DNA from 3 places in the Sporolactobacillus sp. Y61 genome. Region 2 is predicted to be linked to each of the others. Evidence: predicted binding sites of a transcription regulator. Region 2 holds the regulator's gene; each other region holds the start of a gene.
What was found. The regulator Rex, encoded in region 2, represses fermentation and respiration genes when NADH is low (regulators of the CRP and FNR family bind a similar motif). The targets are predictions, from matches to a motif close to TTGTGAAATATTTCACAA.
Positions count from the first base shown of each region.

Region 1 (10,513 bases), 240 kb from region 2:
AATCTTACCATTCATCTGCGTACAAGAAACTAATCGCAAATAGCCATTGAATCTGCTGTTCTTTTACAAATCATTTTCAATGGCTATTGGAGTTTTCAATCAGGATGTTTCTGGATTAAATGCCATCGGAGATACTCTCAATAGGGCTTACTGCTGCTAGAATTAAAAGTCTCTGTTTTCTATCTGTTTTTCTCATAACCATCTAAAGCCTGTTCTATTTGTGTGATCTCTTCACTTCCATTTGTTGCAAAACGCATGAAAGGAATACCGTAAAGACTTAAAATATGATCCTTCATGCGGTCACGTGCATATTGAAATCGGAGGTTTCTTTGGTGGTTCTACTTCTGTCAGTGTTCGCCTGCAAGAAGGGCATATTTCTTATTCCGTCAGTACCACGGAACTATTTGGAACCACGATTGACAGTGTAAATGTCCCAAAGAAGATCAGTGATGCGTGGCTGACAAGTCTTGCAAAGCTACAGATCAAACGTTGGCAAGGCGATTACAGTCCGGACTTTGCAATCTGTGATGGGACGCAGTGGAGGCTCGAGTATAAAGAAATTGGCAAACAATGTCGCCACATATCAGGGGATAACGCCTATCCGCCTAATTGGGATGATTTTATCGAAGTCATGGATCGCCTTGCCCCGGAAGCCGCACTGATCGATGCAGAGCAACTGGAACATATCGAATTAAATTATCATCGCCTCAGGCAGATGAATCCTGAATCAACAGCTCCAAATATACCATCAAACTTTATAGGGGACTATTCGGAAAAACTAATCATCTACAGAAAAACGGAAACACTAACCTATAAGAAAGGCATCGGAAGTGGCTGCTTGGTTACGCACGAATATTATGTGCGGGATGGTGTCCGCGATCTTTTGGACAACTGTGAAAGCTATTTTGAGGAATTTAATTTTACCGACACGAATAGCGATGATAAAACGCCAAGGTTATCCATCGAGTTAACGCGGCACAATGGTAATCAAACCATTAAGTGCTATTATAACCGCCATGGACTCCCAGATGAATGGGAGGAACTGATCAATTATCTTACCCCCTTTTTGTCATTCTACGGTTTGTTCGGGGAATTATTTGATTTCCCCTGTCTATAATGACCCCGGAAAATATTCCGAAAATAATCATTGGAATAGTATCAGCCACCAAGACAAAAGCCATTTGTACAGAAGAACCTGTTAATACTTTCATTGTCCAAACAAGAGAAAGAATTTGAACGCCGTCACCCAATAGTGATACAAGCTGACCTGAAATTAAAAGACGATAATTTCTAATAGATATTAATGTCTTAAAAGTATCTGTTAAAGGGCGAGCATCGTTATTTATATGACTTGCTGTTTTTCCAGCCATTTTTCTTCTCCTTTTCCTGAACTGTACAAATAGGCTAGCTTTTTTACCTAATAAGATAATATCGAGAATTCAGAAAAGTTTAATACTATTTCAATATAGTTAGTAATGAAGTAGATGTCAATAATTATTAGCTGGAGCATCCTGGATTATTTAACCTTTCCAGGATGCTCCAGCCTGTTCAAAGTGCTAAGTTATTGAATCGCCGTATACGGATCCGTATACGGCGGTGTGAGAGGCCGGCAGTGTGAACTGCCTCCTCTATCATTGAGACTGTTCGTACAATCCATGAAATGCTGACCAGGTTATTCGGTGTTCACCCGGAATGTCACCGTGCCGCAAATTCTGCCGGATCAGCGGAAGGGACGTTAGCCGAGCCGGGACTTTTAGTCGATGAAGCAAAACATCTGATACTCATGATCCGGACGGTTATGGATGGAGAAACAGTTTCATCCATGTACGGGTTGCGTCCGTTTCCTTTTGGTTTTGGTCAGTTTAAAGAACACGACCGAACCAATGAACGAGGTAGCAAATAAGATCGCGCCCATCGGTACAGCAGTCGATTCATTAATACCGACAAGGGGCGAGACAATCGAACCGAGCAGGAGAGGAAGCATGCCCAGTACCGCACTGGCGCTTCCCGCATGCCGCCCCTGATTTTTCATTCCCAGCGTAAACGTACTGGTAACGGTCATACCAATAGATATCATGTAGATAAAAATGAGCAGAACCAGGCTTGCCAGCGGTCCATGGATCATTGTCATGACAAGAAGCAGTGCAGTAGCACTGATTGAAATCATCACGCCGACTCGGAGCAGATTCCATTCGTGAAACCGGTCGCTGAGGCGCCCAATGATATAACTTCCTATAATAATCGCTAAACCATTCAGACCGTAGAGGACACTGAAGACCTGTGGCGAGACCCCGTAAATGTCCTGATAGACAAATGGCGTTCCTGATACGTAAGCAAAGCTGCCTCCATGTATGAATCCAACCGTTAAGGCGTAACCGATAAATGTCCGATCATGAAGCAGCCCTCCCATAACGCGAACGGATTCACCGACTGAACCGGAAATACGCTTCTCCGGGGAAGGGTTTCTTTTAACTGCAAGGCCACGATCAGAGCAATAAGCAGGCCGACCAGGCACAAAAAAAAGAAAATGGTGTGCCACGTCGCAAACGGCAGCAGTAAAATAGCCCCGCCAATCATCGGGGCGATCATTGGTGCCACCGCATTGATGACCATTAAAACAGAAAAGAACCTCGTCATTTCCCGTCCGCTGAACACATCACGCACGACCGCGCGGGACAGGACAACACCGGCCGAAGCCGTGAATCCCTGCAAAAACCGGGCGATCACCAACGTGAAAATATCAGGTGCAAAAGCACAGAGCAGCGATGTGAGAGCAAATAGAGAAATAGAAATTAATAAGGGCTTTCTTCTTCCCTGTGCATCACTGATCGGCCCGACAACAACCTGACCAATTGTCAGTCCAATCAATCAGACAAGCGGTCAAACTCAGCTGGACCAGTGAAGCATTCGCATGTAAATCACGCGAAATATCAGGGAAACCAGGTAAATACAGATCAATATTAAACGGGCCTAACAGGCCGAGCATCCCCAGAAGCAGGACGAGTACCAAACGTTTTTTTCCTGTTGGATTGTGCATCATGTCGCAGACTCCTTTCTCCCATGACGAGTGGTTTAAAATAGATACAGATTCTAGTTTAATTCCGGAGAAAACATCTGTCTAGGATGTTGATTTGTTGCGAACGCACACTCGTGACTTCAGTCATGAGTAAGTGATTCAGTTTCTTCATATAAGTTTGTCTTCACGAAACTACAGGCGCTCTGAATCTATTTTGAATCTGCAGAAATGGGGATCCTTAATTTTTGGATTAGCTGTATTTCACCCAGCAGGGGATTGTCTGTCTTTATGGAGATTTTATTTTCGGCTTTATTCTGTGATTCTGCATGCAGCTTCTGAAAGTGATAAAGGGCAAACGGCCACGATCAAACGGATGGACGCGCACTGAAACGAAGTGTTGTTTATGTAGATCATTAAGGCGACCGGTAAAACAAAAAGGGCTGCGGATATGTGACTGTCCGCAGCCCTGAATATGAATATAATCAGCTACCGGTTTCTTTCCAGCAGTGCAAGCGTTAATTTTCGGAGTGTTGCTTTATTCTTTCCCTCCGGTAACTGATCCAGTTCCTGAAGTGCCTTTCGGGTATATTTTTTCGCAAGCTCCCTGGCTCGTTCAATGCCCCGGCAGCGATGGATGCAATCCAGAATGGTATCGATCTCCTGATCTGTCAGATGTGCCCTTTTTTCCAGAAGCGGACGCATGGTCTTCGGTTCTGTTTTGAACGTATAGATCACCGGAAGGGTATATATGCCCCGCCGCAGATCACTCATTACCGGTTTTCCCATCCTGTCCCGGTTACCCTGATAATCCAGTATATCGTCGATAATTTGAAAAGCCATGCCGATGTCATGCCCCATATTATAAGCGCGATTCGCATAGAAAGAGCTGCTCCGGCTTTCCATCGCTCCGGAATAACAGCTGATCGCAAACAGCTGAGCCGTTTTACCGGATATTTGTGAGAGATAATTTTTGATTGATGATGGCGGTTTAAATTCAGCATGCAGCTGTTCCAGTTCGCCTGCCAGAATCCTGTCGGCCGGTATGCCGTCGACACGTAAATGAGGAAGTGAAGAGGCATGCCGGGCGAGCAGTGAAAAGGACAGGCTGAACAGATAATCTCCCGTATAAACAGCGATCTTATTTCCATATAAAGTATGAACAGCAGGCCGGCCATGCCTTGTATCCGATTGGTCAATCACATCATCATGAACGAGCGTTGCCATGTGCAGACACTCGAGCGCCGCGGCGACAGCGAGTGCCCGACTTCTGTTTCTCTCCGGTCCGATTTTTGAGCATAAGAGCGAATAGGCCGGCCGGAGCATTTTTCCCGACGAGCGGATCATGTCTTTAATTCTGCGTTCAATCGCGGAGTCATGAACACGGATATGGGAATCGATCAATTCGAGTACGGCTGATAAATCAGCCTTTAACTCCGGATAAGCCTCCCACATCGGATGTACGCGCATCCTTCTCGCCCCTTTCTCTTTCTACTATGCCCGATCATCGGCTTCTTGTAAATATCTGTAATATTGAAGTTTCTCTACGTGTGTGAGTAAATAGTTAGCCATGATACCGATCGCAACACCGGCAAGAATGCCGACGAAAGATAATACCGGCAGATAAAGAAGGACGGTCCAGGTCCGGGCAATCCAGCTGGCAACGATCAGCTGACCGACATTGTGCAAAATGGCGCCTGTTGCACTGACACCGATCAGGCTCACACGCCGGGGCCCCAGTTTTTTTACTGCCCACATGCCTGTAAAACTCAGAATCATACCGGCCGCACTGTACATAAACGTTGAAATCGTGCCGCTCAGAAGGGTCGCCAGGATCAGACGAATGGTCACTACTTTTGCCGCGTTCTTTCCCGACAGGGTATATAATGCCATGCAGGTGATGATATTGGCAAGGCCAAGTTTCGCGCCCGGAGCGACGGCAAAGGGGAAGGGGATGGCCGACTCAAACAGGCTGATAATGACAGATTGCGCAGCGAGGAGAGCCATATAAGCCGACAGATGATTTTTTGTCATGATCATGATGCAGATCCCCTTATCCCCGAGAAACTCAGGAGCTGATGATTACCGGCTCCGGAGCGCTTTTTTCACTCTGAATTTCAATAACTACTTTGTGCGGGATGCAGACAATCGTCTCTCCCGGTTTGGAAATATAACCGGTCCGGACGCAGACCTGGTCGGGACAGTTCGCGCTTTTTATCCTGATCCGGTTGTTGCGGACTTGTATGGTGTTGACACCGCCGTCTTTAGTATGGATATCAAAAATCTGATTCTCCGCGTTTCCGGACAGCACCACTTGTTTCACTTTTTTATTATTAACCTTAATCACAGCCACTTCACTTCTATCGCCGGAAGTTTGCTCTGCCTGAACGTAACTGAAAATGCCGAACGGAAGAAAAGAGAAAAGCACGAGCAGGCAGACGATAATGATATCCCAGCGTCTGATCATTGAAAAACCGTATTTCATCTCTGCCCGTCCTTTCTGATTTCTGTTTTACATGCCACGTGAAGTGGTGTCCGTATGGCTGCCGGTGTTCTGATCAGGCCCGTACACGGATTGCGACTTCCCGTACCACAGGCGTCCGAAGAACTTCTGCAGAAGGGGACAACCCAGTAATCAAGGCCAATCGTCCGCCCGGAACCGTTCATCAGGGCAATGGATGCCGGAAGAGCCCAGAATTTATCCCAACCCATCATCGCACTGAGAATGAAGACGACAAGGAATCCGGCACTTGCCGCGCTGCAGATCCAGGTCAGAAGCCCGGCCAGAATAGCCAGCCCGATGCCCAGTTCGATAAACAGCATCATCTTCTGCATGAAAATCGCGACATCTGCGTTCGGAAGCAAGATCTTCATGATCCATTCAAACCATCCCGGCATTTTACTGAAAATCGGCGCAGCCCACTGTGTTGCTGCATCACTGCTACTTCCGGCAGCCTGACTGGCTCCGGTTGTCGTGGTCTGCAGCCAGTCGAAGGGCATTTTCACCGTATCACTGGTCAGCCAGGAATCTTTGCCGATCCCGTTAAACAGCAGATGGACTTTCGACCAGCTGGATGTTGCCTCTTTCCATGTTGCCTCTCCCCAGATTTTCGCAAAGGCTTCGGTCAGCCAGAAACCGCCGACAACGACGCGCAGCGGGACACTCCAGAGAACGTTTCCGTAACGCGCGGACCAGTTACGGAAAATGTTCCGTTTATATTTCGTATGGAAAAATTCATGCATAATGTAATGGAACATATAGTAGCCGCTGTGGATGCAGAGAAAGTAATACAGGTTCACCACATGTTTCATAAAATTGGCGAACCAGCTGCTCAGGCGCCAGCCCATGAGATTGGCGACACCGAAGCGCGCACCGATGGAAACCATGACGCCATGGTACTTACCGTGATAGGCCGTTTTCTCACCGCCGTTTATTGAGGCGATAATGTTTTTCGCTGCGGTACCGCCGGTCTGTTCAGCGGCTTCGACAATCTGCGGTACCGGTTTACCGCCTTCCTCATGGTAAGCGAGGTCGCCGACAACGTAAATGTTCTCCATCCCTTCAGCTTCCAAATACGGGTTAACTTTCAGCCGGCCGGCTTTGGCGGAAGCCAGGCCGAAGGGTTTAACATCAGAGTTGGCCCGGACGCCGGCTGTCCAGATCAGCGTATAGGTTGGAATTTCTTCGCCCGATTTAAGCACGATCCGGTCAGCTTCGACTTTGACGATCGGTGAACTTGTCAGGATTCTGATTCCTTTTTTCACCATATAATGTTCTGCTTTTCCGGCATCTTTTCGGTCAAGCATATTCAAAATGGTTGGCACCGCTTCAACAAGAATAAGCGAAATGTCGCTTTCATCCAGTTTATTGATGGCGGCCAGTTCCCTTTTCCATTCAAGGAGTTCGCCGATCATTTCCACGCCGGTAAAACCGGAACCACAGACAGCAAACGTCAGCATGGCTTTTCGTTTGGCTTCATCGTGAACTGTGGCGGCCTTTCTGACTGTTTCTTCAATATGCCGGCGAAGTTTGACGGCATCTTCCCAGGACAGGAGTGTAAACCCGTGTTCCTTCACACCGGGTGTACCAAAATCATTCGGCTCGCCGCCTATACCGAGAATCAGATAATCATAAGGATAGGCGCCGTGGTCAGTAATCACCGTCTTCCTGTCACGGTCCAGCTGCCGGACTGAATCGGTTACCAGCCGGACTTTAGACTTTCTGAACAGTTTTCTCAGATCAAACTGGATGGCATCAGGCTCTACCCGATGTGCAGCAACTTCATGCAGTTCGGTCATCATTGTATGGTAGGAGTGGCGATCAATCAGTGTGATGGTAACAGAATCATCTTTTTTGAACGCTTTGGCCAGTTTTTTGGTGGCGTGTACACCGGCATAGCCTGCTCCGATGATCACAATGTTTTTGTTACTCATTCGTTTTCCCCCCAGGCTGTTATAAATCAATGAATGAATTTATGAAGAAGAACATGATAGAATTTGTGAAGCAAATATCATTCTATCAATTTTTATTTTAACCTTGCAGGTGAAAAGTGTCTATATAATCAAGAAGAAAACGTTTCAATTTTTTTACATTGTTCACAGTTTGTTTATAGTCATAAAGGACTGCCCAGTGTTATGATACAGATGTGAATTAGTTCACACATACTATAGAGAGGGAGTACAAGAGATCATGAAGATGAAAAAACTGGCACTCACGGGAACACTCTTATTTACAATGATCCTCGCTTCCTGCGGTTCAAATGAAAACGCTGACACAGGAAACACGGAAAAAGCAGCAGGAAATTCCGAAACCAGTACGCCTCAGCTGGTTACCGGAGCAGCTTATCAGGACGGCACTTATTCATTAAATGAAAAAGATTTTGATAAGCACGGGTGGAAAGCCCAATTTAAGATGACCGTAAAAGACGGTAAGATTACAAAATCCGATTATGACTACGTGAATAAGGATGGCGCATTGAAATCGGAAGACAAAAACTATGAGAAAGCGATGAAAGCCAAGTCAGGGACCGGTCCGAAAGAATATATCCCTGAGCTGAACAAATCACTGGTTGACAGCCAGAGCGCGCAGCAGGTTGAAGCTGTATCCGGTGCGACCGAGTCTTCAGGCAATTTTATGAATTATGCACAGCAGCTGACTCAGGCCGCGCAAAAGGGAGATACAACGCCTATTCAGGTGGATGCCCAGGGAACGCTGAAAGACGGTGAATACAAGCTGTCGGAAAAGAATCTTGGACCCACCGGCTGGAAGACTTATATCAATATGACGGTCAAGGGTGGCAAGATCACGAAAGTGGATTACAACTTCCTTGATAAAAACAACAAACTGAAATCTGAAGATAAGGCATACGAAAAGAAAATGAAAGCACAATCCGGTACCGGGCCTCAGGAGTATATACCGGAGCTGAGTCAGTCACTGAAGGAAAAACAAAATGCCGGTGAAGTGGATGTTGTGACCGGTGCGACGCATTCCAGCCATGCTTTTAAAATCTATGCGGCGCAGCTGATCAACGCGGCTCAGAAGGGTGACACCACGCCGATTGTCGTGGATAATCAGGTTTTTAAAGAAGAGAAGTAATACCCGGCTCAAGACAGGAGGCTTTAGAGCGTGCACACTCTAAAGCCTTTATTTATCCCGCAAAACAGATCACCGCGCAGAAAGGCTGAACATCATGAAAAAGGTATGTACCGTATTACTTATTCTCATGCTTCTTATAACAGCCGGCTGCTCCTCAGAGGAGAAGCCGGCTACGCCGAAAATATCCGATAATCCATCAAGTAAAACCGAGTTTCTGATGGGGACCGTCGTCACAGTAAAAATATATGACGAGGGAAAAGGAAAAGTGCTTGACCCTGTTTTTAAGCGGATCAGAGTGCTCGCAGATACCACAACGGCCGAAGAAAATGAAAAGCAATCAGAAATCAGTGAAATCAACAGAAATGCCGGGGTGAAACCGGTCCGGGTTTCCGAAGATATCCTGGATATGCTGAAAATCGGCAGACATTTCAGCGATCAGTCTGGAGGGAAATTTGACTTGTCGATCGGTCCGCTGTCGCGGCTCTGGCATATCGGTTTTCCCGATGCGCGTAAACCGAAACAGAGTGAAATTGACCGGGTTCTGCCGCTGATTGATTACAAAAAAGTCGTGGTGAACGAGAAGAAACATACGGTCTTCCTGAAGGGCAAGGGGATGAAGCTTGACCTCGGTGCGATTGCCAAGGGTTATATTACAGATCAGGCAGTCGCCGTACTGAAGGCTCACGGCGTACATTCGGCGATCGTTGACCTTGGAGGCAATATCTTTGTCCTCGGGGACAGTCCGAGGGGAGGAGAATGGACGGTCGGCATCCAGAATCCCTTTTCGCCGCGCGGAGAAATCGTTGGTAAAATCAGGGAATCCGATAAAACCATCATAACGTCCGGTATTTATGAACGTTATCTTAAAGTCGGCGGAAAAACCTATCATCATCTACTGAACCCGGATACCGGCTATCCGTTAAATAATGATATTGCCGGCGTCTCTGTTGTGACGGGCCGTTCCGTGAACGGAGACGCGCTGTCGACGACGCTGTTCGCCGAGGGTGTTCAGGCCGGGATCAGAAACGCCGAAAAAATGAAAGACGTCGAAGCCATTTTTGTCACGCGGGATAAAAAGATTTATATCACGTCCGGTCTGAAGAAAAATTTTGAACTGACAGATACATCTTTTGAACTGGCAGATTGATGAAATCTTAGATAAGAGGTGGAAAAATTGTCACTGTACGCCTTTCTGAAACTGGTGGAAATTAAGACGAAACTGGCAAGTCTGTTTCCGCTGATCGTCGGCCTGCTGTTTGTCACTTATCGCTACAACACATTTAAGCCGCTCAACACATTGATTTTTTTCGGCTCCATGGTGCTTTTTGATATGGCGACAACGGCGATCAACAACTACATGGATTATCGCAAGGCGACGAGTGAGGAGTACCGGCGAAGAGAAAATATTATCGGTCAGGAACGGATCCCCGAGTGGCTGGTCGTCCTGACCATTCTCACGCTCGTGACTTCGGCGACTGCACTGGGCATTTGGCTTGTTGTACGAACGGATCTCATCGTGCTTCTGGCCGGAATGCTCTGCTTTGCGATCGGTATTCTGTATTCATTCGGTCCCATTCCTATTTCCAGAATGCCGCTTGGTGAAATCTTTTCCGGGATTACTATGGGGTTCGGTATTCTGTTTCTGGCCGTTTATGTCAATGCCTTTGATCAGGGGATTGCCAATCTGGTCTGGGAGGGGGCCATCGTGACTCTGCGTGTAGATCTGATTCAGTTTATTGACATCATCCTGGTTTCTCTGCCCTGTATTTTTACCATTTCCAATATCATGCTGGCCAATAATATCTGCGATCTGGATGACGACATCAGGAATCATCGGTTTACCCTGCCCTATTATATCGGCAGACGGTACGCGATCTGGCTCTTCAATGGTCTCTATCTGGCTT
Region 1 is NZ_CP159510.1:24,928-35,440, reverse strand. It holds partial or broken gene ABNN70_RS00200 (tRNA-dihydrouridine synthase) at 1-27, shown strand, start outside; gene ABNN70_RS00195 (hypothetical protein) at 305-1,117, shown strand; gene ABNN70_RS00190 (hypothetical protein) at 1,056-1,370, opposite strand; partial or broken gene ABNN70_RS00185 (Bcr/CflA family efflux MFS transporter) at 1,817-3,040, opposite strand; gene ABNN70_RS00180 (polyprenyl synthetase family protein) at 3,503-4,483, opposite strand; gene ABNN70_RS00175 (Gx transporter family protein) at 4,508-5,047, opposite strand; gene ABNN70_RS00170 (NusG domain II-containing protein) at 5,082-5,498, opposite strand; partial or broken gene ABNN70_RS00165 (FAD-dependent oxidoreductase) at 5,526-7,447, opposite strand; gene pplA (extracellular electron transfer flavoprotein PplA) at 7,704-8,609, shown strand; gene ABNN70_RS00155 (FAD:protein FMN transferase) at 8,704-9,756, shown strand; gene menA (1,4-dihydroxy-2-naphthoate polyprenyltransferase) at 9,784-10,513, shown strand, end outside.
Region 1: a site for Rex is predicted at 7,658-7,675, ahead of pplA (extracellular electron transfer flavoprotein PplA). Genes of this name have one in related genera too.

Region 2 (10,513 bases):
CGGCAGCAAATCCAAGCATCACATTAGCCATTTTTGTGTTCAGATTTTTAAAGAAAAAGACGAGCGAGGCGCCCAGTGCTGTGCAGCCCCATGTAAACAGACCTGCAATAAGTGCAAGCAGTATTGGATTTAATGATGCGAGCTGGTGAAACATGTTCAGGACCTCCTTGTTCATCCCCGTTCCTTTTTTCGTGACTAGTGATTCCCGGTCTATTCGCCAAGGTTCTCAAGCTCCTGCTGATCTGACTCCCATCTCTCCATCAGCGTTTCGATTTGTGCATTGTTCTGATCAATTTGCGATTGCACTTCTTTTGCCTTCTTCGTGTCGTTGAAAACGGCGGGCGACAGGAGCGATTTTTCGCCCTTGTCAATATCGGCTTCAAGACCGCTGATTTCTTTTTCGGTCTGTTCAATGGTACGCAGCAGCTGTCTCCGTTTCTTTTTCTTCTCTTTATCCTTCAGAAAATGCTGTTTCCCTGACGAAGCAGGAGCTTTCTCGGATTTTGCAGGAGCACTCTGCCCATCCTGTGCATCAAGTTCTTCAATTTCCCGCTGCTCCTCCTTTTTGTCTACATAATAATCATAATTTCCAAGATACTCGGTGATCCCCTCTCTGGACAGTTCAAGAGTACGGGTCGCAAGATGATTGATAAAATACCGGTCATGCGAAACAAAAAGGATAGTCCCGGGATAATCCATCAGTGCCGCCTCAAGGACTTCTTTACTGTCCAGATCCAGATGGTTGGTCGGTTCATCCAGAATCAGGAGGTTGTCATGGCGCATCATCAGTTTGGCCAGAAGAAGCCTTGCTTTTTCTCCGCCGCTGAGCTGAGCAACTAATTTTTTGACGTCATCACCCGAGAAGAGAAATCCGCCGAGGACATTTCGGATCTCGTTCTCCGGTTTCAGCGGATAGTCATCCCAGAGTTCATTCAGAACCGTCTTTTCCGGGATCAGACTTGTCTGTTCCTGATCATAATAACCGATAGTAACCTGGCTGCCGAGCTGGACGTGACCCGAAATCAGGGTAGATCCTCCGGCAATAGACTTTAAGATCGTTGATTTGCCGATCCCGTTTGGCCCGACAAGAGCTACCCGTTCTCCCCGCGTGATGCGAAAATGGAGGCCGGAGACAATCGGGGAATCCGCGGAGTAGCCGACGGACAGGTCTGAAACAGACAGGACGTCGTTTCCACTCTGTTTTTCAATGTCAAAAGAAAAAGCAGCCGACTTTTCATCTCCGCGTGGTTTATCCATGATGTCCATTTTTTCCAGCTGTTTACGGCGGCTCTGTGCGCGTCGGGTCGTCGACGCCCGGACAATATTCTTTTGGACAAATTCATTCAGCCGTTCGATTTCTTTCTGCTGTTTATCGTAGCGCTTCATCGCATTTTCGTATTCCGCCGCCCTCAGTTCCAGATAGCGGGTATAATTGCCATCATATTTATGAACGGTATGATGCACCACTTCATAGACTTTCGTCGCAATTTTATCCATAAAATACTGGTCATGGGAGACGACGAGGATACTGCCCGGATAGCGCTGAAGGTAGTTTTCAAGCCAGTTCAGCGTTTCGATATCCAGGTGATTTGTCGGTTCATCCAGAATCAGAAGGTCCGGTTTGAGAAGGAGCAGCTTACCCAGCGCCAGCTGAGTTTTCTGGCCCCCGGACAGGTTGTTGACCGGTGTGTCATCAGGGAAATCGGCAAAATTCAGTCCGTTCAGTACACTGCGGATCTCAGCCTGATACGTATATCCGCCTTTTGCCTTGTATTCTGCCTGAAGCGTGTCATAGGATTTGAGCAGCTGGTTGTACGCTTTGTCATCGGTAAACCGGGAGGGGTCGCTCATCTGTTTCTCCATCTGCTGCATTTTTTTCTCGATTTCAATGAGCGGCTCAAATACGGTCTGCAGTTCGTCAAAGATGCCCCGTGTCGAGTTTAATGTCGCGTTCTGCGGCAGATAGCCCATCGTGCGGTCTTTCGGCATAATGACTTCGCCGCTGTCCGCACGCATCACACCGGCAATGATTTTCAGAAGTGTCGATTTTCCGGCACCGTTTCTTCCGACAAGCGCAACACGTTCACCATATTTCACTTCTATATTAATATCAGATAAAATAAGTTCAGTAGCAAAAGATTTGCTGATCCCATTTGTCTGCAGGAGTATCAATCATGATCACCTCAGGTACGCAATAAGCATTCACACTCATCATTGTATCCTATTCCCGTTTTATCAGGCAACCGGGAATATCGGTTGTGAAAAGAGGAACAAATATGTTTCGTATTGATGTATAGTAAAAAAGAATGATCCGCTTTCAAAAATGAATATAATTAAAGAGATACAGGTGGATTGATACAGAGCGGGGAGGAAGGACAGTCATGGCAGTTCAAAAAGTACCCCAGGCGACTGCGGAACGGCTTCCGGTGTACTACCGGTCGCTTCAGCGCCTGGTGGCAAATGGAAAAACACGCATCTCATCTTCTGAGTTTGGTAAAATTGTGCAGATAGATTCCACAACCATTCGCAAGGATTTTTCTTATTTTGGTGCGCTCGGGAGAAAGGGCTACGGGTATAATACCCGGCATCTGATGGAATTTCTGAGAAAGACTTTATATCAGGATGAATTATCGAAAGTGATTTTAATTGGTGTCGGTCATCTTGGTACAGCGCTCCTGAACCACAACTTACAAAAAAATGATAATACAAGGATTGTGAAAGCTTATGATGTCAATCCTTCGAAAGCGGGGAAGGAGATTGGCGGAACAAAGATTCATACCTTGGATGAACTGAAGACGGACGATAACACCGACATCGCAGCGGCCATTCTGACGGTTCCGGCCGGCCAGGCGCAGAAAGTAGCGGAACTTGCCATGGCTTCGGGTATACACGGGTTTCTGAACTTTGCTCCGGTCCGCCTGCAGCTGCCGCCTGACGTTTATGTCCGCCATGTCGACATGACGGTAGAGCTCCAGGCGCTGATTTATTTCCTGAATCATGCAATAGAAGAAAAGCAATCTCAATAATCTTAAAGCTGATAAAGTGTTACAATACAAAGTGTTATGCTCTGGTAAAGTAGACACGGGAAAGATAAAGGTGGAATGTACGGATGATTCAGTTAAAATCAAAAAATGAAATAGCCGAGATGAAAAAGTCCGGCAGATTACTTGCATTGACGCATCAGAAAATCAGATCGATGATCAGGCCGGGGGTCACCACCTGGGACATCGAAGAATTCGTCAATGATTTTCTGAAAAAAAACGGTGCCACTCCGGAGGAAAAGGGATTTCAGGGCTATAAATATGCAACCTGCGCCTCGGTCAATGATGAAATCTGCCATGGTTTTCCAAACAAAAAGCCACTGAAAAACGGTGACATTGTGACGATTGATATGGTTGTAAACCTGAACGGTGCACTGTCCGATTCCGCATGGAGTTATGCAGTTGGAAATATTTCTGATGAAGCGCAGCACCTGCTGGATACGACAAAAGAAGCCCTCTATGAAGGAATAAAGCAATCCGTCGTCGGCAACCGGCTGGGGGACATCGGCCATGCGATCCAGGAATACGCGGAGACGCGTGGACTCAGCGTTGTCCGTGAATTTGTGGGTCATGGGATCGGACCGACCATGCACGAGGATCCGGCCGTCGCCCATTATGGCAAAGCGGGCCGCGGTCTCAGACTCAGGGACGGCATGACGATTACCATTGAGCCGATGCTGAATACCGGAGGCTGGCAGGCGAAAGTTGATAACAATGGCTGGACAGCACGGACGGTGGATGGTTCACTTTCCGCACAATATGAGCATACGATTGCCATTACAAAGGATGGTCCGGAAATTCTGACCACCCTTGATGATGAAGCATAAACAGGGCTGTAAAAAGGATTCCGCTGGAAGTGGAATCCTTTTTTTAGTATAAAGTTTTTTTCCAGAATAAGTTTCAGAAAAACAAAGCCTCCGGCGGTGTCCGCAATTTGTCAGCCGGCAGATTGTTCTTCGTTATGAGGCGAAAAGCTACCCCTGTCAACAGGACAGGTTCAGCGGAAGAAGGAGAGAGCCAGGCCTGATATGGCCGGAGCATTCAGGCTGATCAGCACAGCTGCGGCATTCATGGCGGCATGCATGAACATATTGACCACGATTCGGTTCGTCATCTGATAGGTAAAGCAGAGGAAAAGTCCGATATTGAAATAGATGATCAGATTGCGGATATCACCATGCATCAATGCGAAAACGAGGGAACTGATAATTGCCGCCAGGATCACACCTGTTTTTCTGCGCAGGCTGCCATAGAAGATCTTACGGAAAACAATTTCTTCCAGCAGCGGGCCGACGATACTGACCGTTAAAATAAAGATCGGGGACATACGGGCCAGAGAAATAATGTCCTGCGTATGTTCCGATTTCGGAATCTGTCCAAATGCGGCATAATTGATCAACACAGACAGAACCTGAATCAGGTAGAGAGCGAAGACGCCGAGTACCGCCCAGACGACCGAGATCAGCGGAGAAGCTTTTTTATCTGAACGCATGTGCCGCTCAGGAAGCAGCAGCAGCAGAACAACCGCCAGTGTGATCAGAAAGACGCCGGTATAAACCGTTCCATATCCCTGCTGAATCGTCGGGAACCGGCCGGCAAGCCACATGAAACCTGGTATAAAAGGGGAGATAAAGCATAGTAAATAAATAACCACAATCATAATATAGCGTTTCAGCAAATCCCGGACACCTCATATCTCTGTTAGAATGAAAAAAGCACGTCAGAAACGGTAATATGTATCCCGCATGAACGGGCAGTGAGCCTCCCATCTTAAAGTTATGAAAGTAAACGAACCGGCCCGGGTGGAGAATCACAGCCCGCAGCAGCTCGATGGGTTCAAAGGGACCCCTCACTGGTTGGCGTTTCACTTTATTTTAGCATACATCAGAGAACAATCTGCTGATGGCGCCTGATTGACACAATCTCCGGCTGCAATGAACGGACGGAAGCCCGCAAAGCCCTTCCTGAAGCGGTGCATCGGGTGCGATAAATTTTTAAGGAAAAACTTGCAAAAAAGAAGGGAATTGATTATTATATTAGATGGATTAGCACTCAGAGGGTGAGAGTGCTAACAAAGTACTTACTTAACACCTTTTTAAGGAGGGTTTTTTCATGTTAAAGCCATTAGGTGATCGGATCGTCATCGAACCACAGCAAAAGGAAGAGAAGACGGCAAGTGGCATCGTGCTGCCTGACTCGGCCAAAGAAAAGCCGCAGGAAGGACGGGTTGTCGCAGTCGGAACGGGCAAAGTGTCCGATAAGGGCGAACGTATCGCGCTTGATGTGAAAGAAGGAGAAAAAGTAATCTTTTCAAAATATGCAGGTACCGAAGTGAAATATGACGGTAAGGCCTACCTGGTTGTTCGTCAGGACGACGTTCTTGCAGTCATTGAATGAAACGGTTAAATCATATCAGGAGGGAATTTAAATAATGGCAAAAGAACTTACGTTTGGTGAAGAAGCGCGCCGCTCGATGCTGAATGGTGTAGACGCTCTGGCAAATGCGGTAAAGGTAACGCTTGGACCGAAAGGCCGGAACGTCGTACTTGATAAAAAATATGGTTCACCGCTGATCACGAACGACGGTGTGACGATTGCGAAAGAAATTGAACTTGAAAATAAATTTGAAAACATGGGTGCCCGTCTTGTTTCCGAAGTGGCCAGCAAGACGAACGATGTTGCCGGCGACGGAACGACGACTGCAACGGTTCTTGCACAGGCCATGATCCGCGAAGGTCTGAAAAACGTTGCTTCCGGTGCGAATCCGATGGGTATTCGCCGCGGTATTGAAAAAGCGACTCAGGCCGCTGTAGAAGGCCTGAAAAAGATTTCCAAACCAATTGAAGGCAAAGCTTCTATTGCTCAGGTTGCCTCAATTTCCGCAGCTGACGAAAAAGTCGGCGGACTGATTGCAGAAGCAATGGAAAAAGTCGGAAACGACGGTGTGGTAACAATTGAAGAATCCAAAGGCTTCGCAACGGAACTGGATGTCGTAGAAGGGATGCAGTTCGATCGCGGCTATGCTTCGGCATATATGGCAACAGATCAGGATAAGATGGAAGCCAATCTCGAAGATCCATACATTCTAATTACCGACAAGAAGATTTCAAATATTCAGGAAATCCTTCCTGTACTTGAAAAAGTTGTTCAGCAGGGTAAATCACTTCTGATCATCGCAGAAGATGTTGAAGGTGAAGCACTCGCAACCCTGATTATCAACAAACTGCAGGGCAGATTTACAGCTGTCGCTGTTAAAGCACCTGGATTTGGTGATCGCAGGAAAGCTATGCTGCAAGATATTGCTGTGCTGACAGGCGGTCAGGTGATCACGAGCGACCTTGGCCTTGAACTGAAAGAAACGACCCTTGATCAGTTAGGTTCGGCTGCAAAAGTGATCGTAACGAAGGACGATACAACGATCGTTGAAGGCGCCGGAGATTCTGAAAAGATTGCCGGACGTGTCAACCAGATCAAAGCTCAGCTGGCAGAAACAACTTCCGATTTCGATAAGGAAAAGCTTCAGGAACGCCTGGCTAAACTGGCCGGTGGTGTCGCCGTGATCAAAGTCGGCGCGGCTACTGAAACAGAACTGAAGGAACGCAAACTGCGTATTGAAGATGCCTTGAACTCAACCCGTGCGGCGGTTCAGGAAGGTATTGTTGCCGGAGGCGGTACAGCCCTTGCCAATGTCATCAAAGACGTTGCGGCAGTCGAAGCTGAGGGCGACGAAAAGACCGGTGTCAATATCGTGATTCGCGCTCTTGAAGAACCGGTTCGTCAGATTGGCGAAAACGCCGGACTCGAAGGCTCAGTAATCGTTGAAAAGCTGAAGACCCAGAAAACGGGTGTCGGATACGATGCCGCCAAGAATCAATGGGTAGACATGATTGAAGCCGGTATCGTTGACCCGACTAAGGTAACCCGTTCGGCTCTGCAGAACGCTGCTTCCGTATCAGCCATGATGCTGACCACTGAAGCTGTTGTTGCCGACAAACCGGAAAAAAATCCTGCTCCTCAGGCACCGCAGGCACCAGGAGGCATGGGCGGCGGCATGATGTAATCATGCCTGACCCCCAGGGGACCCGGGCATAGTTCGGATATTAATCTGCCATCTATGTGCTGTAAACTGATTTAATAAGGAAATAAGAGGTTTCTCATGAGGTTAGTCTACTGATGAGGGCCTCTTTTTTCGTGCCTTTTTTTGAAGTTAAAGAGACCGGCATCTGCTGCAGCAACAAAACTCTTTCCTGAATGGCTCCCCTGTGTGCCCGGCAGACTGCACATCCATGGTTATGAACAGCAGTGACGATCGGCCCCCTTTTTTTAATGCAGACAAAACTTAAGGATTACGGTCTCACCCAGGATGGCCCGGCATTGCTGCCCGGTGGCTCAATAAATGAGGACATCAGCAGTTCGGGTGAGGTAAGCACGGCAGCACGGTGCTGAGCGCCGGCTGTTTCGGGTTCGAAGCAGGCGCAAAACCGCTTGGCGGAAAAATTCCGTCTAACTCAGTAAAAAGGATCAATGCGAATTTCAATAGACGGAGGGATTCTGCCTATTGACTCAACAAAACATGAAAAGGGGGGATTTTTCATTGCCTAATCGGAAAATCTCCGCTTATGATACTCTGATACGAGTTCCATTCTGCATTTAAGCGGAAAATCTCTGCCTATTAAGCAAACGACTGGATTCACAACTAACGATCCTGTCCATTGTCTGGTTAGTTGGTTGTTGATCGCGCCGAAACAGCTGGGTGGAGAGACGGCCGTTTACGCAAGCAGCCCGCCCCCAGAGGAGAACCCCTCTTCTCATCGTGCTTCTTTGCCCGACTCTTTCTACAACCCGTCCGGACAGGTACATGTCATTTTGGAATGGGGTAAAAATGTGGCGGGTTCGTCATGTTTAAAAGGGCACCCATCACCGGGTGTCCTGATATATGACGGGGGAAATGCCTTTTTGTTCAGATTTAACGATTTTCCTGACGTGGATAAAAGGCTTCATCGATCTCCCATGACTCGACAATCTGTCTTGCCATCCGGGGATCGTAGCCCATGCCCATGAGATACGTGATTGCGGCGACTTCTGTCATTGCGTGATGATGAGAGGTGTACATGGCTTCTTTCATCCCATACTGGAGAACAGGGGCAACGGCACTGAGGACGCGATCTTTCAGATGTGCAGGATGACTATTCGGATTGGGCATCATATGACCCGGATTCACTTGACCTGGATTCATACTTGGATTCATATAACCCGGATTCATATGACCCGGATTCATGTGACTTGGATTCATATGACCCGGATTCATGTGACTTGGATTCATAGGATCCGGATTCATGTAACCTGGATTCATAGGATCCGGATTCATGTTCCTATAATAGGGGTTCTGAGTCATGTCATTCGGATTCCGGTCCATGTGATAAGGATTCTGATAGTCATAATTCATTATAGATGATCACTCCTGATTCTTTTTTATCCTTTTTGTAGAAAAAAGGTTCAGAAAAACGAAACTTCAGGCGGCGCCTGCGACCGGCCAGTCGGCAAGTTTTTCTTCACAACACAGTTACTGTATGTGGGCTATTTGTCCGTGGTTACTGAGGCGATCATTTAATAGAGAACGATTCACATCCTTTCTTCTTTTCCCGGATTCGTAAGCCTTGATCCATATCTGCGACAAAGGAAGTCTTTTTTTTCGGGAAAAAGGAAGAGGAATGATCCATAGCCTGTCTCATAAACATGACGATAGGCAGGAAAAAAACCTCTCTGCTGATGAAAAAGAGGTTTTTTTCTGAATATGGCGTTCAGGATTCTCAATGTTCTGCCGGTTAAGATTCCAGGGAATTCTTTCCCGAGAAAAACAATTGGAGCTGGTCAGTCGGCACAGGATACAGGGCCGGTTCACCCGGCTTCTTTAAATAGACAAGATTGAGGCGGCCGCCGTGATTCTTTTTGTCCGAAATAATTTTATGGTAAAAGTCCGAAGTGCCAATCAATGAAGAGTCAAGCGGCAGTCCCACTTCCTGCAGCCGCTGAATCAGGCTGCGGGAGGTACCGGATTCGGTCAGGCCGTAGTTCTCGAACAGTTGTGACAGTCTTGCCATACCGATACTGATGGCTTCGCCGTGAGCCAGTCTGCCTTTGGCCTGAAGCTCTATCGCATGGCCGATCGTGTGGCCAAAATTAAGAATCTGCCGGAGACCGGATTCCTTCTCGTCTGCAATGACGATACGGGCTTTAAAAGCGACACTTTTCTGAATCAGCACCTCTGCCCGGGCAACAATGTCTTCCGGGTGATGGATCTGTCCGGTTGTCTCCCAGAATGAACCGCCTGACAGGGCAGACATTTTGACAATTTCCGCGTATCCTTCGGCGATGTAACGATCCGGGAGGGTTTCAAGAGTGTCGGGATCGATAAAGACGGCATCAGGCTGATAAAACGTGCCCACTATATTTTTGCCTGTATCGAGGTTAACCGCCGTCTTACCACCGACGCTGCTGTCGACCTGTGCCAGAAGTGATGTCGGGACCTGGACGAATGCGATGCCGCGCATATAAGTTGAGGCGACAAAACCGGCAAGATCACCGATCACGCCACCACCCAAAGCGACTATGCCGTCTGATCGTGTAAAATGATGATCGATCAGTGCCCGGTAGAGTGTGACAGCTGTCTCCCAGCTTTTCGAAGACTCTCCGGCCGGTACCTTGAGACCGGTCGCCAGAAAGCCCGCGGTTCGCAGCTGGCGAATGACCTGATCCTGATAAAGGGGGCCAACCGTACTGTCGCTGATGACAGCGACCTTCCCGGGTGTCCAGATCCGGCTGAGCCGATTTCCCAGGTGATGAATCAGGCCGCGGTGAATCAGCACCTTATAGGTTTTGTCTGGCAGATTTACAGAGACTTCCAAAATCATCCCTCCCAGGTTTCCATAAGCTGTCTGAGCGCTGAAATACGTCTGACCATCCTCAGGTACGTGTCTGGCTTCAGGGCCTGAGGACCGTCGGACATCGCTTCTTCCGGTCGGTCATGAATTTCCACAATCATTCCGCTGGCACCGGCTGCGGTTCCTGCGCAGGCGAGCGGTGCCACCAGATCCCATACACCGGCGGCATGACTCGGATCGACAAGAACCGGGTAGTGCGTCAGCTTCTGCAGAACCGGTACGGCCGCGACATCAAAGGTATTGCGTGTATATTTGTGATCAAACGTCCGAATCCCGCGTTCGATCAGCATGATGTTATGATTACCGCCGCTTGCGATATATTCAGAGGCGTTCAGCAGGTCGTCGATACTGGCCGCCATGCCCCGCTTCAGTGCGACAGGGATACGGGTTTTCCCGACGGCTTTTAACAGTGAAAAGTTCTGCATGTTGCGGGCACCGATCTGCAGCACATCAGCATATTTGGCTACAAGCGGTACATGGGTCTCGTCCATGACCTCCGTAATCACATCCATTCCGTTTTCATCAGCGGCC
Region 2 is NZ_CP159510.1:265,955-276,467, reverse strand. It holds gene ABNN70_RS01380 (ZIP family metal transporter) at 1-154, opposite strand, end outside; gene ABNN70_RS01375 (ABC-F family ATP-binding cassette domain-containing protein) at 211-2,172, opposite strand; gene ABNN70_RS01370 (redox-sensing transcriptional repressor Rex) at 2,382-3,026, shown strand; gene map (type I methionyl aminopeptidase) at 3,110-3,868, shown strand; gene ABNN70_RS01360 (type II CAAX endopeptidase family protein) at 4,039-4,719, opposite strand; gene groES (co-chaperone GroES) at 5,154-5,438, shown strand; gene groL (chaperonin GroEL) at 5,473-7,101, shown strand; gene ABNN70_RS01345 (hypothetical protein) at 8,008-8,487, opposite strand; gene aroB (3-dehydroquinate synthase) at 8,867-9,952, opposite strand; gene aroF (3-deoxy-7-phosphoheptulonate synthase) at 9,949-10,513, opposite strand, start outside.

Region 3 (10,513 bases), 260 kb from region 2:
ATCTGCATCGGATTCTGGTTGCTGACTCCGAAATGCAGCACTTTTCCCTGCTGATGCAGGGTATCAAATGCCTCAGCAACCTCTTCAGGCTCCATCAGCGCGTCTGGCCGGTGAAGTAGAAGATAGTCAAGATGATCGGTCTGAAGGCGCTTCAGACTGGCATTGACCGTCTCAAGCAGATGATCTTTTGAAAAATTATAAATAGTATATTCCGGTCCGTGAACAATCCCGCACTTGGTCTGCAGGGTGATCTTGTCTCTCAGGTCCGGATGTGCTGCCAGCACCTTACCAAATTTGGCTTCACATGCTCCATTGTTATAACAGTCAGCATGATCAAAAAAAGTCACACCATTTTCCAGATCTGTCCGAATCAGCCGCTCAACGGCCTCATCTGACATGTCGGCAATTCTCATACAGCCCTGAACTACGGCAGATCTTTGTTTCTTTTCCGGTCCGATAGCGATTTGCTTCAACAGTATCCCTCCAGAAAAAGTATATTTTGGTTGAACATGGGTAAACTCTCCCTACATCATCTTATAACCCTGAGGGCATAAATAAAAGCAATTCATATCGCAACCCCTTACATGTCAAAGCCTGTTCACAATTTCTGGTTTCACCCATGACCTGATCTGCAATTTTCAGTGAAGTGAAGTGTATAATGATAAAAAGTGTCTGAAATTTGAAAGGAGAAGCGGATCGTTAATTGAAAAAGACTGCATACGTTTATACGATCGTTTTGGCCGTCGCGGCCCTCCTGCTGATCACGATCATTATCGTGCCCCACGTTGACGCAGATCATCCGGTGAGCCTTGCGGAAAACAGTGCAGTACCCTCTACTGAGGCTCCCCGGTCAGTTGACCGGAACACACTTCTGATTAAGGATAAAGTTCCCCGGAAACCGGTCCCGGTCACTAAGAAAATAATGAATTTCCCTGTGATCTCCCAGATGCCGGAGCTTGCCCGCGGCTGTGAGGTCACGGTACTGGCCATGCTGATTCAGTCAAGCGGGAAAGCGGTAGATAAAATGACCCTTGCCGATCAGATTGAAAAGGTTCCTTTTCGTGATGGCGTGTATCGCGGAAACCCGAATAAAGGATTTGTCGGTAACATCGAGACGTTTGATGAATCGGGATATGCGGTTTATCATGGCCCTGTTTATAATCTGGCACGTCAATATATGGATGCAGTTGATCTGACCGGACGGCCCTGGTTGGACGTTGAAAAAAAGATTGTGGCAGGAAAACCGGTATGGGTCATCGTAACAAGCACATTCCGACCTCTGCCGGAAGAAGAATGGGAAACCTGGCAGACAAAGGACGGGCCTGTGAAAATAACCTATCGCGAGCATGCCGTTCTTGTTACCGGTTTTGATCCAGACTCTGTCTACGTCAACGATCCTCTGGATGGAAAGAAAAACAAGAAGCTTGACAGGAAAGCGTTCATACAGGGATGGGAACAGTTTGGCGGGCAGGCGATTACGTATTAATCGATTTCACAAAATAAGCCATGCGATCAGGACAAACAGCAGCCAATACGGGAACCAGAGCATGGCCTGTATCGCGACAATAAGTCCCGCCTTCCAGTCCCGTGGCCGGCCTCTGGAAACCTGGTTCATAAACAGCATGTAGACGACAGCCGCGAGGATAGCCACCCAGAGATAGCCCCGGGATACGGCATCGGTTGAAATATGAAGGCGTTCAGCTGCCAGATCAGGGCGGAAGATCATAAAGGTGAGCACGAACAGGAGAAAACCGTACAGCATGCTGAAGAGATGAATTTTCACGAATTTCATGATTCGTAACCTCCAGGAAACTCATTATTTTAATAATGAGAGGAAGGAATGAGCTTCAAATTAAGAACGCAGCGGCAAGCCTGTTCACTTTAGCGGCAGGTAGTTGATAGAAACACCTCCGCCCCCCATTATAGCAGACCCTTTCTTAAAACCGCACGGATTTCACAATATAAAACGTCATAAATTATACAAATCAGAGTGTAAATATGTAAACGCATACATGATAAAATAGGAGTGTGACGTGAAAGAGATCACATATAGATAGGATACTGAACTTTAGGGGGATTTACTGATGAAGGCTAAATTCAGGCTGTTGGTTATTTCCGTCCTGGCTGTTGCCATGCTGACCGCAATGACCGCCTGCGGAAACGGAAACGGCTCAGGGGACAGCGAAAAATCATCAGGGTCATCCGCCGATGCTGTGACAACGGCTTCAATCGTCAATGATGCGGATGCTCTTGTAAAAGCTTTAAGTAAGGATGGGACCTGGATCGTTGCGACACTGGGTGATCTGAAGGTGGATCAGGATATTGTTGTAGAAGGTGAATTCCACGATAAGGGTGATGCGTCGAAAGAGATATACCGTAAACTTGCACTGTACACCCAGGATGAAAATCATAAGATTACCGAATCATTCAAACTGACCGCACCGAAAATGACCGTAAAGAGTGAAAACTTCAAAATTCAGGGTGGGACCTTTGTCGGCGATGTTTATGTTGAAGCTAAGGGATTCACGCTTGACAAGTCGGCAACTGTCGATGGCAATATCATCTATACCAGTGATGAATTCAAAAACGCGGCCACTGTTGACGGAAAAGTCACCGGAAAAACCTCTGTGGACGCTGTGACAAGTGCGTCGATTGTCAACGATGCGGACGCTCTTGTAAATGGTTTAAGCAAAGACGGGACCTGGATGGTTGCCACACTGGGTAACATCACGGTTGACAAAGATATTGTCGTTGAAGGTGAATTCCATGACAAGAATGATCCATCTGCCGATATCTATCGTAAGCTGGCGCTGTATACTCAGGATGAAAATCGGAAAATCACCGATTCGTTTACTCTGACTGCGCCGAAACTGATTGTAAAAAGTGAGAATTTCAGATTACAGGGTGGAACATTTAAAGGTGATGTGTACGTAGAAGCGAACGGATTTAACGTGCATAAAACAGCAAAAATAGACGGAAACGTGTATTACGCAAATGACGCCATCCAGAAATCAGCTAAAATTGAAGGGGAAGTTTCAGGAAATCAGGAAGTAAAATAAGATTTACACAAATACAGGGAGGGGACAACGTGTCCCCTCCCTGTTTGAGTTGACAAGAGAAACAGCTCTGAGTATTGGCAGATCATGCAAATCACTCAGAGCTGAAGTTTTATTAATTGAACAGCTTATAGACTTCTTTGACCGGAACCACCTGACTTCTTCCAAAACGAAGTACCTCAAGACCGAGCTTTTTCCGTTCAGGACTGAAGGAAGCCGTCGTCTCAATGGGCACAATACAGTTATAGTTCAGCGAGAAAGCAGAACTGCAGGTTTCCAGGACACAGACATCCGTCGCGGCCCCGACAAGAATCAGGTTGACAATGTGATGTGCTTTCAGCAGCTGATCGAGGTCTGTCTCGAAAAACCCGTCCCAGCGATGCTTTACAACCAGCTTTTCACCCTTCCGCGGGGCAAGAGGCGGGATAATAGCTGCATCTGCGGAACCCCTGGCAAAATGCCTGTATTTTTTCACCTCGAAACGTTTCGCAAGCATCGGCCAGTTGCTGAAATCTTCTTCGTATTCCGTTTTAATATTTACAACCAGCATCCCGTTTTCGTTAAAAAAATCCTTCAGCCTGATAATCGGGGTCACGATATCTTCCTGCCTGGACACATCGACATGCAGCATCTGCACGAGTGAACCGTCTGGCGCACCACCGCCGTATTGCATATCAATCACGAGTAAGGCCGTTTCTGCTTTAGATAACATAAGACTATCCTCCCGGGATCTTTAAATTGTGAACCCATTAACATCTATCCATAATTTTATCATTTATGCGCTTACACAGAGCCGCTGTGTTGTGTCTCCTTTGTGAAGGGTCAGGAGAAGAAAGTGCCCCCTGCTACGGTTGTATGACCTGCTGGCTTTTGCCCCTTTATTGCGTCAGGTCACTTTGGGGCTGTACCGGATTTCAGAAATGTTGATATATTGAATAGGGCCGACGCAAGTAAACAAAAATAGATTCTAATTGGGGAAGTTCACTACACTGAAATGAGAGTTTGCCTGGAGAGAAAAGGAACTGTGTATTTCTGAATGTACGTATAAAGGGACTCAAGTTGTTAGCGTTTACATCATATATCTCCTGTGCTAGTATACAAGTGTGACAAATGTCACAACTATATAACAATCAAGGAGATGCATGATTTATGAAAGCTGCCGTTCTTACAGCTTTTAAAAAACCTCTGTCGCTTGAAAAGGTTCCTGATCCTGAACTGACTTCTGACGGGGTGATCGTCAAATTAAAGGCCACAGGTGTCTGCCGTAGCGACTGGCACGGCTGGATGGGCGAATGGACTGGTTTTATTGCGCCACTTCCGCATATCCTGGGTCACGAAATGAGTGGGTACGTGGAAGAAGTCGGTAAAGATGTTCATAATTTTAAAAAAGGTGATCGTGTCATTGTTCCATTCACTCAGGGCGATGGGACATGCCCGCATTGTCTTGCTGGTCATTCCAATGTCTGCGACCATCAAATTATGCCCGGTTTTACCTATAATGGTGGTTTTGCTGAATATGTCCGGATTCCTAAAGCAGATTACAATTTGGTTGCACTCCCGGAAGGCGTCGATTTTACTGATGCCAGTGCCATGGGTTGCCGTTATATGACTGCCTTTCATGGTGTGACGACACGAGGAAAAGTGCGCGGCGGTGAATGGGTTGTCGTGTACGGAGCCGGTGGCGTAGGATTATCAGCTATTCAGATTGCGACAGCCTACGGTGCCAATGTCATCGCCGTAGACATTGACGATAAAAAGCTCAAATTTGCGAAAAAACTGGGTGCCGTAGCCACAATCAACAGTAAAAAAGAAAAAGCACCTGAAGCCGTTATGGAACTGACAAAGGGCGGTGCCGATGTCTCAGTTGATGCATTAGGTATTCAGGAAACCATGCTTAATGCCATCCGCAGCCTCAACAAGAAGGGCAGACATGTCCAAATCGGGATGACCTCTTTTAAAAACGAAGGGATGCTGAATATTCCACTGAATGAAATTGTCGACCGTGAAATTCAGTTCTCTGGCTCGTTCGGTATGCCGATTTCCGAATATCCGAGAATGCTTCAGATGGTTGAAAAGCAGCGTCTCCACCCAGGAAAACTGGTTACAGCCAAAATTTCACTTGGCAATGTTGATACCGTCTTCAACGACATGAGTAAATATGCAGGCATAGGCGTCTCAGTTGTCACAGATTTTAGTTTGGATAAAAAGAAAAAATATACGACTAATTTAGTAGCGTCCCAAGCCAGCTAAACAGGTCGCACAGCAATAGTGTTTTTTTGAGAAAGGCCGAAATTCGGTCTTTCTTTTTTATTTTGGTAAATGAAAGGGGTTACCCCTCCAAACCAAGGGTATATGATAATAGAGAACCTGTCAACAGGATGGATTATAGAACTTTTTGCGATGTTGCTTTTTTTCATCACGTCAATCTAAGCGGTGCAACTTTTCCGGATTATCTCTTGGCCGGGTAAATCTTCTTCAACATATTGTGATCCCTTTCAAAGCCGCCACAGGCCATCTCCCATCTTGCAAGAGTTTTCATCTCACTTACTTGTCCTAAGATGTTTTGTCCTGAGAGCAGAAAGTAAAATAAGCGGATATTTTCCGGTTAGGGCAGAACGGCACGCTTTTCGGAGGGTATATAAGCGGAAGTTTTCCGCTTATGCCAGGCAACAAGCTCCATTTTCCCGGTTTCTGAGTCAATAGGCGGAATCTCTCCGTCTATCTTAGCTATTCTTAAATTTAATGACTAACGTAAGCGGAATTTTTCCGTCTATGCATCTGATCAGGCGCTTAACCGGATCCCCAACCGATAAGAGTATCCCAGATTACTTTCCTTGTTTACGTCGTTGTCTTTGTTATGACCAAAGCTGCAGAAACTACCGCACGATCATTCCGAAGAACACGCGGGCCGTCCCACCGCATGAAACGGAAAACGGGTATACGACAAAAAGCCCTGCACACAGGGCTTTTGCTTTATTTGCTTAGACTGTCGGATGAATCCACATTTTTTTGTAACAGGGTAAAAATAGCCGCCAGGATCGCCAGGACAAATGCCGGGAGAGCGAGAAACATGGTGATCAGAAAACAGCCCATGCCGACAATTCCGAGCACGTGGCCGACAATAGAGATGCCGGCTTTTTTTGATTTCACTAAGGCAATGATATGCAAGATCAGCGTAATTCCGGCACAAACGTAGAAGAAGGTACCGACTCCTCCGGTTGCCTGCGTTCCTGTCGCTGCGTCTCCTACTGCCGCAAAGAAGACGGCAAACCAGGAAATCATGATCAGGAAGGCCATAATGATATCAGCAATTCCTGTAAAGATATTTAACTTTAACTTCTTTTTCAATGCAGTTCCCCCCAGAATTAGAATGCCATATCAACGGTGTAGTTTTTCTCTGTAAACATTTCGTCCCCGGCTAAAACACTGAATTTGAATGAGCCTTTCGTAAATTTCTCAGCCTGGTCTTCTTTTAACGGAAAAACCACGTAACCGGATACAGTTGCTCCATTGGCAATTTCTCCATCTTTGAAGGCATCATCAATATTCACGTCGGCGCCAACGAGTCCTTCAATTTGCGTCCCATCAGCAAGTACGACATGTCCCTGAGAGGGGTAAGTGGATGCCGCATCCGGTGCCTTGTTCGATACGCTCATGTGGACAAGCAGCGCATATTTCACTTGATCAAATTCATTGTCAACCAGATTGAGATCGGTCACATCCCTGATCTCGGCTGAATCTACTTTTGTCGTTTGCTGCGCAGAAGTGTTGGAAAAATTGAGCTTCGCCTGCTTATGGATTTTTTCTTTCGGGGCTTTACTGCTGGAAGCCGCACTGGAATCTGATGAGCTGCTTCCAACCGATACATCCTCAGTGCATGCACTCAGTGAAAAAACAAGAATAAATGCCAGTGGCAGAAACCATAACTTCTTCATAAAAACGCCTCCAATGTCATAATTTATCGATACATTAACGTATAACCGGTTAACTCAAGTGCCATTTTCATGCCTTTCAGTTGCTCTGTTAACACAATCCGTTTTGCTTCATCAAGCGCCAGTTTTGATTCTTTCAAACGTTCAATCTCCTCGTCCATGTGCTCAATCGTTTTCAGTATGTTCACCTTTGACTGGGCGGTAAGCCCTTTTTTTGTCTGCACATATGGAACGGGAACCAGGGTCAGCTGCATGAACATCCCTCCATTTTTCGCGTCCCGGTGTCCCCTGGTCAGGAAGCGGCAACCCGTTGAGCAAGGTTTAACGCCTATTGAGACCATGAATCAGAAAAAAGTCATGCCGGCGATATTGAGACTTCTTCCTGTTTTGACCATAATAGAGTTAGTAACCATGCTTGTATATCACAGGGCAACTGGCTGGTTTTGGGATCCGGGAGGCAGTTGTGAAATACATCGTGTGGCTCACAACACAAAAATAGCAGAAAATATTGACTCAGTCAATAAGCGGATTTAAAATATTATTGACCGAGACAATTGGTAATGCCCGAACGGGTGGTGATGAATTGATCGGTTTGGAGTATGTTCTTGGGCTCTACAACATGCAGCAGCTTGAACTGGCCGACCGGCTGGGGATTAAGAAACAAAATATTAATCTGTGGCTGAAAGGCAAACAGAATATCCCGAAGAAGTATTTGCCAACTCTGGAGCAGCTTTTTCATATCAATCGGGACTACTTCTCAAAAGAGCTGACTGAAATTGATAAACTTGAGATTCAGAAGGAAAAGCTGAAGGCAGAACTGAAGCCGATCATTGAACGCCATGAGCAGGTACTCAGTCGCAGTGCACAGAAGCTGGAGTCTGTCCCAGTCTATGACAGGGAAGAAATCAACAGGATTGAACGAAGTATTGAGAAGGAGCAACTGATTGAGCGATTCAAAGCCTCCCTGGAACAGGTGGATAAACATCCCTACATGGATACCTACCGGATTATGATGGCCTTGCTGGAGAAGGCCGGATCAGAAATCATTTTACAAAAAACCATTCAGGGTCTGGCCCATTACCTGAACGTTCTGCCCGGTGATATTACAACCGGACCGGAACAGGAAGAATTCGAAGCCGCATTGTTTGAAGTGCTTGATGATTACAATTTCTGAGGAGAGAGAAAAATGGCGGAATCGACAGCAAATATCGGATTTGAAGAAAAATTGTGGAAAGCGGCGGACAAGCTGCGCGGCAGCATGGATGCCAGCGAATACAAGCATGTTGTACTCGGCCTGATCTTTTTAAAGTACATATCGGATAAATTCGAAATGAAATATCAGGAACTGGTTGCCGAAGGGGCTGGGTTTGAAGAAGAGCGCGATGAATACCTGGCATATAACATTTTCTGGGTGCCAAAGGAAGCCCGCTGGGAGCATATCCGTGACCATGCGAGAAGTGAGAAAATCGGACAGATCATTGACGACGCGATGATCCTGATTGAGAAGGATAACGACAGTCTGAAAAATGTGCTGGAAAAGCGGTATGCGCGCCAGGAAATTGATAAACGGCGGCTCGGCGAACTGGTTGATCTGGTTTCGACCATCAAGCTTTATACCACCGGCGAACAGGATTTGCTCGGCCGTGTTTATGAATATTTTCTGGGCAAGTTCGCTGAAGCGGAAGGCAAAGGCGGTGGTGAATTCTATACGCCGACCGGTGTCGTTCAGACGCTGGTCTCGATGATTGAACCTTACAGAGGGCGGGTGTACGATCCATGCTGCGGGTCGGGCGGAATGTTTGTTCAGAGCAGTAAGTTTGTTGCAAGGCACAAGGGGCGTCTGGCTGATCTGGCCATCTACGGACAGGAACTGAACGCAACCACCTGGAAGATCTGCAAAATGAACCTGGCGATCCGCGGCTTGTCCGGAGATATCGGTCCCTATCAGGCGGACACGTTCCACAACGATCTTCATAAAAATCTCAAGGCCGATTTTGTTCTGGCCAATCCGCCGTTCAATATCAGTGACTGGGGCGGCGATCAGCTGACTGAAGACGTCCGCTGGGCTTACGGGATTCCGCCGCATGGGAATGCCAACTATGCCTGGCTGGAGCACATTATTTATCATCTGTCGCCACGCGGCGCGGCTGGCGTGGTCCTGGCCAACGGTTCACTCAGCACAAACACATCCAACGAAGGTGAAATCCGAAAGAATCTGCTGGAAGCCGATCTGGTCGACGCTATCGTTGCCATGCCGGACAAGTTGTTCTATTCCGTCAGCATCCCGGTTTCTCTCTGGATTCTCAATCGGAATAAAAAAGGCAATGCCGTGCAGCGGGACCGCTCACACGAATTTCTGTTCCTTGATGCCCGACATTTCGGCAGTATGATTGACCGTCGTCACCGGGAACTCAGTCAGGAGGACATTGATAAAATTGCGGGCACTTACCATCAGTGGCGCAACCGTGACGGAAAATATGAAGACGTCAAAGGTTTCTGCAAATCGGCGACCCTCGATGACGTCAAAGAAAATGACTATATTCTGACGCCCGGTCGCTACGTCGGTATTGAAGAGGAAAAAGACGACGGCATTCCCTTTGACCAGAAAATGAATCAGTTAACCAGTGAACTTAGTGACTTGTTTAACCAATCTCATAAACTTGAAGAAGAGGTTAAGAAGAATCTGAGGGGGATTGGGTATGAGATTTAAAAAGACAAAAGTAGGTAGCATTCCTAGCGATTGGTCGGTAGAAATCATAGACCATTTGAAATCAGCGGATAGACATGCAATTTCAATGGGACCATTTGGTTCGAAATTAAAAAAAAGTTCTTTTGTTAATCATGGAATACCAATAATCAGGGGCAATAATTTGAGACCATTCAAATTCTGGGATAATGATTTCGTATTTGTTACTGAAGAGAAAGCAATTACACTCAAATCAAGTTGGGTAAAAAGTGGAGATATAGTTATAACTCATAGGGGTACTCTTGGGCAAGTTGGATTTATTCCGAAAAAAACTAAATTCCCAGTATATATAGTTTCTCAGAGCGGGATGAAATTAACTTGTGATAGTAATAAAATTGATAATAAATTTTTATATTACTATTTAAATTCACCACTTGGCCAATACTTTTTATTGATGAATAAATCTCAAGTAGGAGTACCAGCTATAGCTAGAGCATCCACATCACTTAAGAAAGTGCCAGTTCCCATCCCACCATTGAATGAACAAAAGCAAATCTCTTGGATTCTAACCAACATTGACAGAAAGATAGAGATCAACTCTAATATAAATCAGAATTTAGAAGCAATGGCTCAGGCCATTTTCAAGCACTGGTTTGTGGATTTTGAATTTCCAGATGAAAACGGTAACCCATACAAATCCAGCGGCGGGGAGATGGTTGAGAGTGAACTAGGGATGATTCCTAAAGGTTGGAAAGTAGGACACTTTAGCAATTTTATAGAAGATATTATAGGAGGAGATTGGGGCAAGCCCAACCAGCAAGGAAACTATATACGGAGAG
Region 3 is NZ_CP159510.1:10,260-20,772, reverse strand. It holds gene ABNN70_RS00120 (aldo/keto reductase) at 1-413, opposite strand, end outside; gene ABNN70_RS00115 (C39 family peptidase) at 704-1,486, shown strand; gene ABNN70_RS00110 (hypothetical protein) at 1,493-1,792, opposite strand; gene ABNN70_RS00105 (polymer-forming cytoskeletal protein) at 2,085-3,059, shown strand; gene ABNN70_RS00100 (isochorismatase family cysteine hydrolase) at 3,172-3,768, opposite strand; gene ABNN70_RS00095 (zinc-dependent alcohol dehydrogenase family protein) at 4,206-5,306, shown strand; gene ABNN70_RS00090 (transporter) at 6,030-6,404, opposite strand; gene ABNN70_RS00085 (DUF4352 domain-containing protein) at 6,422-6,991, opposite strand; gene ABNN70_RS00080 (hypothetical protein) at 7,015-7,242, opposite strand; gene ABNN70_RS00075 (YdaS family helix-turn-helix protein) at 7,530-8,162, shown strand; gene ABNN70_RS00070 (class I SAM-dependent DNA methyltransferase) at 8,175-9,698, shown strand; gene ABNN70_RS00065 (restriction endonuclease subunit S) at 9,688-10,513, shown strand, end outside.
Region 3: a site for Rex is predicted at 2,032-2,049, ahead of ABNN70_RS00105 (polymer-forming cytoskeletal protein). Genes of this name have one in related genera too.